3 regions of the Aliivibrio sp. A6 genome follow, and region 2 is predicted to be linked to each of the others. Evidence: predicted binding sites of a transcription regulator. Region 2 holds the regulator's gene; each other region holds the start of a gene.
What was found. Region 2 encodes PurR, which represses purine synthesis genes. Its sites were predicted from a motif close to TNANGNAAACGTTTNCNTNA; they were not measured.

Region 1 (3,274 bases), on a different contig from region 2:
AGTTAATACTTGTTCCACCATCTCATCAAAATCAGCACTACCAAGCTCGGCACTGTGTCCATAACCTGATAAATCTACGGAGTGAACTCGATATTGCGAGCGCAGTTTCTCTACCGTAGGTTGCCACACTGCTCCGTTCATTCCCCATCCGTGAATGAGAACCAGATCGGAACCTTCGCCTTCCGTTTGCCAATAAAGAGAGCTTGTCATCTACACTGCCTATTCGTGTTCAAAAATAATGGATGGTTAAGTGTTCATCAGGTTACTTCGAAGGTCAATGCAAAAATTAGGTACAAGTCATTGTGACTATTGCCGTTTGGCTATGCCCGCTTCAGAAACGATTTGGTGTCAAAAGTGTATCGCCTTAATTCCTAAAGTTCCGCGTTGTCGACAATGTGGCTTACAAACCGAACATGAAACAGAGGTGTGCGGTGAGTGCTTAACCCACCCACCACAGTGGGATCGCTTGTTTTGTGTGAGTGATTATACAGAGCCTTTACGTGAATACGTTGGCCGCCTTAAATACGCTCAACATTTTTGGTTAGCTCAAGATTTAGGAGTATTACTGAGTAAACAGATCTCTGATCCCGCTCCACTTATTCTTCCTGTTCCTCTCCATTGGAAGCGTTTTTGGTGGCGATCTTATAATCAAAGTGATCATCTTGGTTGGACTCTTGCACAACAGTTTAACTTGAACGGTATGGCTTCTCGCTGTGACAACAAGATATTAAAGCGCATTAAGGCAACTCGGCCTCAACAAGGACTCTCAAGATCGTTTCGACAAACCAACCTACTTGGTGCGTTTAAAGTGGCTAAACCGATTACTGAAAAGCATGTCGCTATTGTTGATGATGTGGTGACTACAGGAGCCACGATTGATCTTTTGTGTGTCGAGTTAAGAAAAGCGGGGGTTGAGAGGATTGATGTTTATACGATTTGTCGAACAGGGAAAAGTAAAGAGCAGGACGCAACAAGTTGCTGAAGACGGACTCCGTCCTTGAGACGCTTCGCTTGAGGAGAGCAAAAGTAGAGTTCAGAGGTAGTTGCTTTTAGCTCCTCCCCTTTACTAAGGGGGAGGCTGGGAGGGGGTCAAGAACTAACAGCACATTATCAAGTTAACTATGAACTCAATTCCAATTTCATCGTAGTCACCCCTCCCTAACCCTCCCCTTGGTAAGGGGAGGGAACTGTATATTTGATGCTGTTAGTACAACGACAAAAAATGGTTCTCCCCCTTTATCACTATAATCATGAGATCGATATAGTGAACACAAGGGGGAGTTAGAGGGGGTTGGTTATGCTGTCTTTTATATTAATAATTACTGCCAAGTAACATTCTCGAACAAGGGGAGGAACTGTATTGTGATTATAGATACCACAACGATCTCCTTGAACCCAGATCTCCTACCATCTCAAGCAACTTGTTGCGTCTTAAGCGAAGCGCCCTCAAGGCGAAGCCGTCTGCTCTTAAAAACTTTAGCAAACGATTGCTTTTCGTTTAATTATCTATAGAATACCGTCCCAATTGATTAACTACTCATTTTAATCAACCAACCCCAATAGAGATAGGTTCTGATTAACAGCAATCACAGATTGACACCTACTCACTTCAAACTCCCATTCAGCGAGCTTTGAAGACAACGTTATACTATTAGGAATATCGGCCATGACCGTTAAAAACAACACCACAAAACCATCTGAACTGATTTATCAATTAGATGAGCGTCCACCACTTCCGCAAACTTTATTTGCTGCACTTCAGCATTTATTGGCGATGTTTGTCGCGATTATTACTCCATCTCTGATCATCTGTCAGACGCTTGGTGTCCCTGCTGCAGAAACCAATACCATCATAAGTATGTCTCTGTTCGCTTCTGGTATTTCTTCTTTTATTCAAATTAAAACCTTTGGTCCAATTGGCTCTGGCCTTCTTTCTGTTCAAGGTACGAGCTTCAACTTCTTAGGCCCAATCATTGGCGCAGGTCTGGCGCTTAAAGCGGGTGGTGCTGATGTTCCGACCATGATGGCTGCGATTTTCGGCACTATCTTAGTGGCTTCGACTGCTGAAATTTTCCTTTCTCGTGTTCTTGAGTACGCACAAAAAATTATAACGCCATTAGTGTCTGGTATCGTTGTGACATTAATTGGTTTAACACTTATTCAAGTCGGCCTTGTATCTATGGGGGGCGGTTACTCTGCAATGGGTGAAGGTACATTTGGTAGCCTAGATAAATTGGCTCTTGCTGGCACTGTTTTACTTATTATTGTGGTATTAAATCGTGCAACTAATCCTTACCTACGTATGGCATCTATCGTAATTGCGATGACTGTTGGTACTTTAGCTGCATGGGCAATGGGTATGCTTAATACCAATATGGCTCACGATGCTGAATTAATCGCTTTACCAATTCCAATGCAATATGGCTTAGGTTTTGATTGGTCTCTGTTTATTCCTCTGGTTCTAATCTTCTTAATTACCGCGCTAGAAGCGATTGGCGATATTACTGCAACGTCTGAAGTATCAGGCCAACCAGTAAAAGGACCTGTATACATCAAGCGTATTAAAGGTGGTGTATTAGCCGATGGTCTTAACTCTGCCATTGCCGCTGTGTTTAACAGTTTTCCTAACTCAACCTTCAGCCAAAACAACGGCGTGATTTTATTAACGGGCGTTGCAAGTCGTTACGTTGGTTATTTTATTGCTGGTATGTTGGTTATTCTTGGCCTATTCCCTGGTGTTGCAAGCATGGTGCAAATCATTCCTGAGCCAGTACTTGGCGGCGCAACGATTGTGATGTTCGGTACTATTGCTGCGGCGGGTGTGCGTATTATCTCTCGTGTTGAGCTAGACCGTCGTGCAATCCTAATCATGGCAATGTCTTTCTCTATGGGTCTTGGTTTAGCTCAAAAACCTGAGATCCTTCAGTTCATGCCCGAGATGATTAAAAACATTTTCTCATCTGGTGTAACCGCTGGTGGTGTGACGGCCATTCTTCTGAATATTATTCTTCCAAGCAGTGAAGTGCTAAAAGAAGAGAAGGAAAAGCAGGACGCAACAAGTTGCTAAAGGACGCTTCGCTTAAGAGCGGGCTTCGCCCTTAAGAGAAAACAAAAAGGCCGCAGATGATTATCGTCTGCGGTCTTTTTTATGTTTGAGAAGAAATAACTAGAGGCTATACGCTGCGCTAATTAGAAACTATAAAAGCGAGTATGGCTGATGTGATGCGTTTTTAGGTTTCAGGAAGAGCAGAGTTCAGAGGTACTGGTTTTTAGC
Region 2 (3,274 bases):
AATTTGGTAGGTCTTTAATTCGAGATGGACCTTCTGATTTCTGTTTTTCTTTATCTTTTTTAGCGACATCTAGAGCGATAACCGCTTGTAATAAGATTGAATCAGGTTCTTCCCAACATTCTGCTGAAATTGCAAAATATTTGGTCACGACAGGAAAACCACGTTTTTTATAAACGTATGGTTCAAATCCTTGCTCTTTAAATAAGTTGATAGTGTCATCACTTGCTCTTAAATGCAGCTTATCTTGAACGACAAGTGCGAACATAGTGCTGTCGATAAATATACCGAAACCACCAAACATAGAACGTGAAGTGATCTTTCCTAGAGAGGAGAGGAGACGGAGTGATTCTTTTAGTACTGGTTTATCCATTGCAATAATTCTCGGTTAGTAAGTCTATGTCACTAAACAACTGAGCCCGAGGAAATAGTAGCAAGTTCAAAATATAGAATTGTTATTTTAAAGTAAAAATTAACAATGCATAAAAGAATACTTGCCATCGGCAACCCCGCTACCCTATATAAAACTTAGGCCGGAAGCTTTGCGTCCTGCACTTTCGCACAGTTTGCCCTGTTCGTGACTTTGGATGATGATATAGCAATCAATAAGTCAAGAGACCAAAAAAAATCAAAAAATGTGATCTTGCTCCATAAAATTAACGTCATTTTTGTTAAGTTGGTTCAACTTTTCCTTGAGAATGACGTTGATTGTTCTTGTTTTGTAAATTTAAACTTTATTATTTAGTCTTATCAAAAACACTATTTCGAGATACTACTTCAGGCTGCATTTCAAAAATACGACGCTCGTGATGTTTATCTTTTATACGCTCTAATAAAATTTCAACCGCGGTTTTTCCGACTCTTCGCTTAGGTTGATGAATTGTAGTGAGTGGTGGAGAGAAATAAGCAGATAACTCAATATTATCATATCCAATCACTGAGATATCTTCAGGTACACGTAAACCAGACTGTTTAATTCGACTAATCGCGGCTAATGCCATAATGTCATTGAAACAGAATATAGCCGTTGGCTGTTTGTCCATTGCGATTAGTTTATCTATCGCTTTAGCTGCAGAAGCACATTCAAAATCACCTTCTAAAATCCAATTTGGATTAAAGGCTAATCCTGCCTCTTCATGCGCACGTTTAAAACCATGGATTCGCTCATTACACGTTGCCTTATCTGCTTGACCAGTAATGCATGCGATTTCAGTATGACCTTTTTCAATCAAATGTTTAGTCGCTAAGTAACCACCTTTTTCTGAATTATCAATGATTTTATCTGTGTGTGGGCTGTCTGGGCCCCAGTCCATGATAACCATAGGTAGTTCAGTGTTTTTCTCAAGAAGAGCAAGAAGTTGCTCATTTAGATCAGAACACATAACAAGTAAGCCATCTACTCGTTTCTCTGCCAGCATACGGATGTAATGTTTTTGCTTTTCTAGATCACCTTCGGTATTACACATAAACAATGTGTAGCCTTGCTTGTAACAGTAATTTTCAACACCGTGCATTACTTCTGCAAAAAAAGGATTGAATGATTGCGTTACTAGCATACCGATAGTTCGTGTTGTGTTGCATTTTAAACTACGAGCTACGGCACTTGGTGCGTAATTTAATTCGTCGACAGCTTCCCACACGCGTTTTTGTGTTGCTTCAGCAACGAAGCGAGTTTTATTTATTACGTGAGATACGGTTGTTGTTGATACCGCTGCTAATTTTGCAACGTCTTTAATTGTAGCCATATTTAAGCCTTAACATAGTTAAATAAGGGGCTATTTATGTTCCAACAAAATAGGTGTTGCTCTTTTAAAGAACTGATGGAAGATAAATAGGCCCTGATAAATGAAAAAAACCGCTAAAAATGCGGCTTTTATTTAATGTTTTAATTTTATCGTTTGCGTACACATACTATAGGTAAAGTATAGTGCAAACAATTATTGATTTCATAAATTCTAGTTGTAATCTGATTTATATCACGTACTTGTTAATTTATATCATCAAAATGAGTGACTCAATTACTCACCAGTAAGGAATGCAGCATCTAACTGTAAGAACGTCACTAAGAAATGTGTAACCGCTGCGTAGAAGCCGAACTCATCTCGCTCTTGGCAGATTTGGCTAAAGCGTGGTGTCCATGATAAGAGTTGCTCATTAATGAAGTTTAACTGAGCGGCCATGTAAGCTTCAAATTCTTCTTCAGAAGCTTGTTGGTTTGTCATTACGATTAAATTACCAAGAAAATCAAGTTCAATGGCAATGTGATCGGCAGGCTCATTAAATTCAGCTTTTTGTGCGATGTTATATTTCTCTAATAGTGCACGCATTTCTTGTGCTGGTTTTGCATTCAAAAGACCTGATTTATCAAGGTATAGTGATGCATAAGGTAGGGCACTGCTTTTATCTGAACCTAAAAAAGCTTGGCAAAAGTCGGCAGAAAGTTCAAGTTGTGCGTCTTCACGTTTTTGTAATTGATTTAACTTTTCAATTAGAGCACTCACTGAGCTAGATAATTCTGCGGTTTCAGCTAAGTTTGATAAAAATGTACGAACTTCAAAGCTATTGTATTCTTCTAATTGTTCTGCGGTTAATTCGCTTGTTAATAAACTTGATAACCACCAGTAAATTTCAGCGCGTTGTTCGTTAAATGCAGTCAATTCGTTCATGTATTCGTCACTCCAAAAAATTTATATGGGAATTGTACTGGATAAGTGTGAAAAGGAATAGCACCTATCATTAACAGCGTGTATAAATATATATGTAAAGATTAAAGCCGAATTTTGGTTAAGATTTGTTTTGAATCAAACAAATCACAGATATATCAATTGAAAATTGGCATTATTACAAAATATGAATAGAATAAGATAAGAACCATCCAAATAACCATAAAAAGAGAAAATTATGAGCTATCACATTTTAGTTGTTGAAGACGAAGTGGTAACTCGCTCTAAACTTGTAGGCTATTTTGAAGCCGAGGGATATCAAGTGAGCGAGGCTGAAACAGGTGCAGAAATGCGAACTATTTTGGCTGAACAAAAAGTTGATTTAATTATGCTTGATATAAACCTACCAGGAGAGGATGGTTTATTGTTGGCACGCGAACTGCGTAGCCAATCTAATATTGGTATTATTCTTGTTACAGGACGAACTGATAGTATTGATCGAATTGTAGGCTTGGAAATGGGTGCTGATGATTACGTCACAAAACCTGTTGAGCTACGTGAACTTTTAGTCCGAGTTAAAAACTTATTTTGGCGTATGTCATTAGCTAATGAAC
Region 3 (3,274 bases), on a different contig from region 2:
AAGCTGATGGTAAGATTGCTATCCCTGAAGTACTACGTAAGTACATGAACGGTGTAGAATTCATCGGTTAATCTGTTCTATAACATAGACTAGATAAACATTAAAAAGCCGCTGTATGTTAAGTCATACAGCGGCTTTTGTTTGTCTGCTATTTACATTATTTAAGCAGTGCTTGATTTAGCCACTGATCAAATTGACCTTTTGGTAATGCACCATTAATCATATCTACACGTTGGCCATTCTTAAAGACCATGATCGTAGGGATAGAGCGGATCTGATATTGTGCGGCAATTTGTTGTTGGGCTTCCGTATTTACTTTTACACAGCGAATTTGGCCATTGCGTTCGGCAGCAACGTCTTCAAATACCGGAGAGAATCCAACGCATGGATTACACCACGGGGCCCAGAAGTCGATAACAACAGGTTTATCACTATTCATTAAAGCAGCAAGATTATCAGTGGTACCTTCTAGCGGCTTTCCATCTAATAGGTGTTCTTTACAGCGACCACACGTAGCCGTGTCATTAATGCGTTCAATAGGAAGGCGGTTGAGTCCATTGCATGATGGGCATCTAGATTGAAATTGAGACATGGTATTCCTTTATTATTTTCTGCAATAAGCAGTTTGTGAGCATAAAGAAATAATGGGGGTGTAAAGTAAGAGATTCAATGAGAGAGGATAATAAAAAAGGAGCAAATGAATGCTCCTTAGTCGTTAAAGACGAACGATAAAATTAATCACGTTTCCATAACATGTGGCAGAATTTGTGTTCAGGATCACGACTGACTAGCATACGAGCAAATACATCATCCAATACGTCTGATTCTTCATTGACTAAGCCAATGAGAACTTCCGCGTATACTTCGCCATCAACTTCAAAGCCAACGTGTCCAGCCCAATCATCACGAGTATCAACAACTTCAGCAGCGCCGCGATCATCAAATTGTAGAGTAAATAATGCAACATCAGCTGGTTCAAGGTTGTCTTGAGCCATTTCAAGGAAAATATCGTAAGCGACTTCGATTACGTCATCATAGCTAATTAGTTCAGTTGTCATGGTGGTTACCTTTAAAAAATACACAGATAAATTATCATGAATGGTCTTAGTAAGGCTAGAAGTATAAACAAATAGAAAGGGCAAACGTTTGCCTTTCATTGAGGCTAATATCAGTAGTTGCGGCAGAGTTATTGAGCGGCTAAACTTCGCACTTCTTCCATTAGCCAGTTGAATGATTATTTTATGAAATTTCCAGGTCAGCGTAAATCCAAGCATTATTTTCCAGTTCACGCTCGTGATCCATTAGTTAGCCAAGCTCAAGAAACCAAAAAAATGTCGCGTACGCACATTATCGGTATTGATCAAACGTTAGTGGATATTGAAGCTCGAATTGACGATGCTTTTATTGAGAAGTATGGCTTGAGTAAAGGACACTCACTGGTTATCGATAATGATAAAGCGGAAATGCTTTATAATGAGCTTAAAGATAACAACATGATCACCAACGAATTCGCTGGTGGTACGATTGGTAATACACTTCACAACTATTCAGTACTCGCTGATGATAAATCAACTCTGTTAGGTGTGATGAGTGAAGACATTCATATTGGTAGCTATTCATATCGCTACTTATGTAATACGTCTAGCCGAATGGATTTGAACTACCTTCAACCTGTTCCGGGTGCGATTGGACGCTGTTTTGCACTTATTAGTCAAGACGGTGAACGCACGTTTGCGATCAGCGAAGGCGATATGAACCAGCTTCGTTCAGAAAGTATTCCAGAGAAAATCTTTAAAAACGCATCTGCGTTAGTACTGACAGCTTATTTAGTTCGTTGTAAAGATGGTGATCCAATGCCAGAAGCAACAATGAAAGCGATTGAGTACGCTAAAAAATATGATGTACCAGTGGTGTTGACCATGGGTACTAAATTTGTGGTTCAAGATGATCCACAATACTGGCGTGATTTCTTAAACGATCATGTAACCGTTGTTGCTATGAATGAAGAAGAAGGTGAAGCCCTTACAGGCGCATCAGATCCTCTAGAAGCAGCAGATAAAGCACTTGAGTGGGTTGATCTTGTATTATGTACTGCGGGCCCTGTAGGGCTTTATATGGCAGGTTATACAGAGGATGAAGCGAAGCGTGAGACTTCATTACCATTACTTCCAGGTACTATTCCAGAATTTAACCAATTTGAGTTTAGCCGTCCTGCAATTAAAGACAGCTGTGAAAATCCAATGAAGGTGTATTCCCATATCTCACCATACATGGGCGGCCCTGAAAAAATCAAGAATACCAATGGGGCAGGCGATGGTGCATTGTCGGCTTTATTACATGATATGGCAGCAAACCATTATCACCGTAATAATGTGCCTAATTCAAGTAAGCATCAGCACTCATACCTAACATACTCTTCGTTTTCTCAAGTATGTAAGTACTCAAACCGTGTAAGCTTTGAAGTATTAGCGCAACATTCACCACGTTTATCTCGTGGTTTACCAGAACGTGAAGATTCGTTAGAAGAGTCGTACTGGGAAAGATAATTTCAGCATCTGCTTACTATTAAAATAGATGATATAAAAAACGGAAGCCTTAGTGCTTCCGTTTTTGTTTCTGGCTTTAAGATTAAGCGTTAATTGTTGTACTTAACACAAATGATTCATTAGGTTGAATTACTTTAGCTGTTTCTAGACTTGCAGCATGATAGGTTGATTCAACACACACCATCGTTTGATAACCATCATTGTTCATGTCACCCATAGATTCAGCGCCTTCAGCCCACGGATTCCAGATAACCGCGGCATTGTGCCCTGAATTAGTAACAGACAATGTACGTTGTGTATCAGAGATTAGGACGGTATTTTCTGGCTGAGTGTAAACACGGTCAACCGCCGCATTAATTGATAATGTATCACCGCCCGAACATACTTTCCCTTCCAGTAAGCCATCAATATAGCTTGATCCCATACCGGTAATTGTTGTGGTGTTAATATCAGCAACATTTAGGTACGTGTGTAATGCTCCTGAGCAGTTCCACGCTTTATCATCTGTATTTTTTGCATCAAGAGTAATCGTTAGCTGATCGCCAATTTCTACTGTTAAGCGAGCTTCAAATTCAAATGGCCAAATAGTTTTGGTTTCTTCTGAAGCTTCTAAACCAAGAACCACCATCACCCCATTTTCGTTTTCACGGTGTTCTATTAATGTCCAAGTACTATTGCGAGCAAAGCCGTGGGCAGGGTTAGCGATACGGCCAAACCAAGGCCAGCAA

Region 1: a site for PurR is predicted at 1,476-1,495, ahead of PVK70_RS09405 (uracil-xanthine permease family protein). Genes of this name have one in related genera too.
Region 3: a site for PurR is predicted at 1,135-1,154, ahead of PVK70_RS11985 (inosine/guanosine kinase). Genes of this name have one in related genera too.

Annotation. Positions count from the first base shown of each region.
Region 1 covers NZ_JARACR010000013.1:11,263-14,536, forward strand. Annotated here, with positions in the region: gene bioH (pimeloyl-ACP methyl ester esterase BioH) at 1-210, opposite strand, end outside; gene PVK70_RS09400 (ComF family protein) at 278-982, shown strand; gene PVK70_RS09405 (uracil-xanthine permease family protein) at 1,667-3,067, shown strand.
Region 2 covers NZ_JARACR010000036.1:16,849-20,122, reverse strand. Annotated here, with positions in the region: gene PVK70_RS16465 (TfoX/Sxy family DNA transformation protein) at 1-370, opposite strand, end outside; cyclic di-GMP riboswitch class I at 497-578, opposite strand; gene purR (HTH-type transcriptional repressor PurR) at 735-1,742, opposite strand; gene torD (molecular chaperone TorD) at 2,016-2,663, opposite strand; gene torR (two-component system response regulator TorR) at 2,899-3,274, shown strand, end outside.
Region 3 covers NZ_JARACR010000019.1:4,528-7,801, forward strand. Annotated here, with positions in the region: gene serS (serine--tRNA ligase) at 1-71, shown strand, start outside; gene trxC (thioredoxin TrxC) at 158-592, opposite strand; gene PVK70_RS11980 (HI1450 family dsDNA-mimic protein) at 735-1,058, opposite strand; gene PVK70_RS11985 (inosine/guanosine kinase) at 1,242-2,546, shown strand; gene PVK70_RS11990 (D-hexose-6-phosphate mutarotase) at 2,629-3,274, opposite strand, start outside.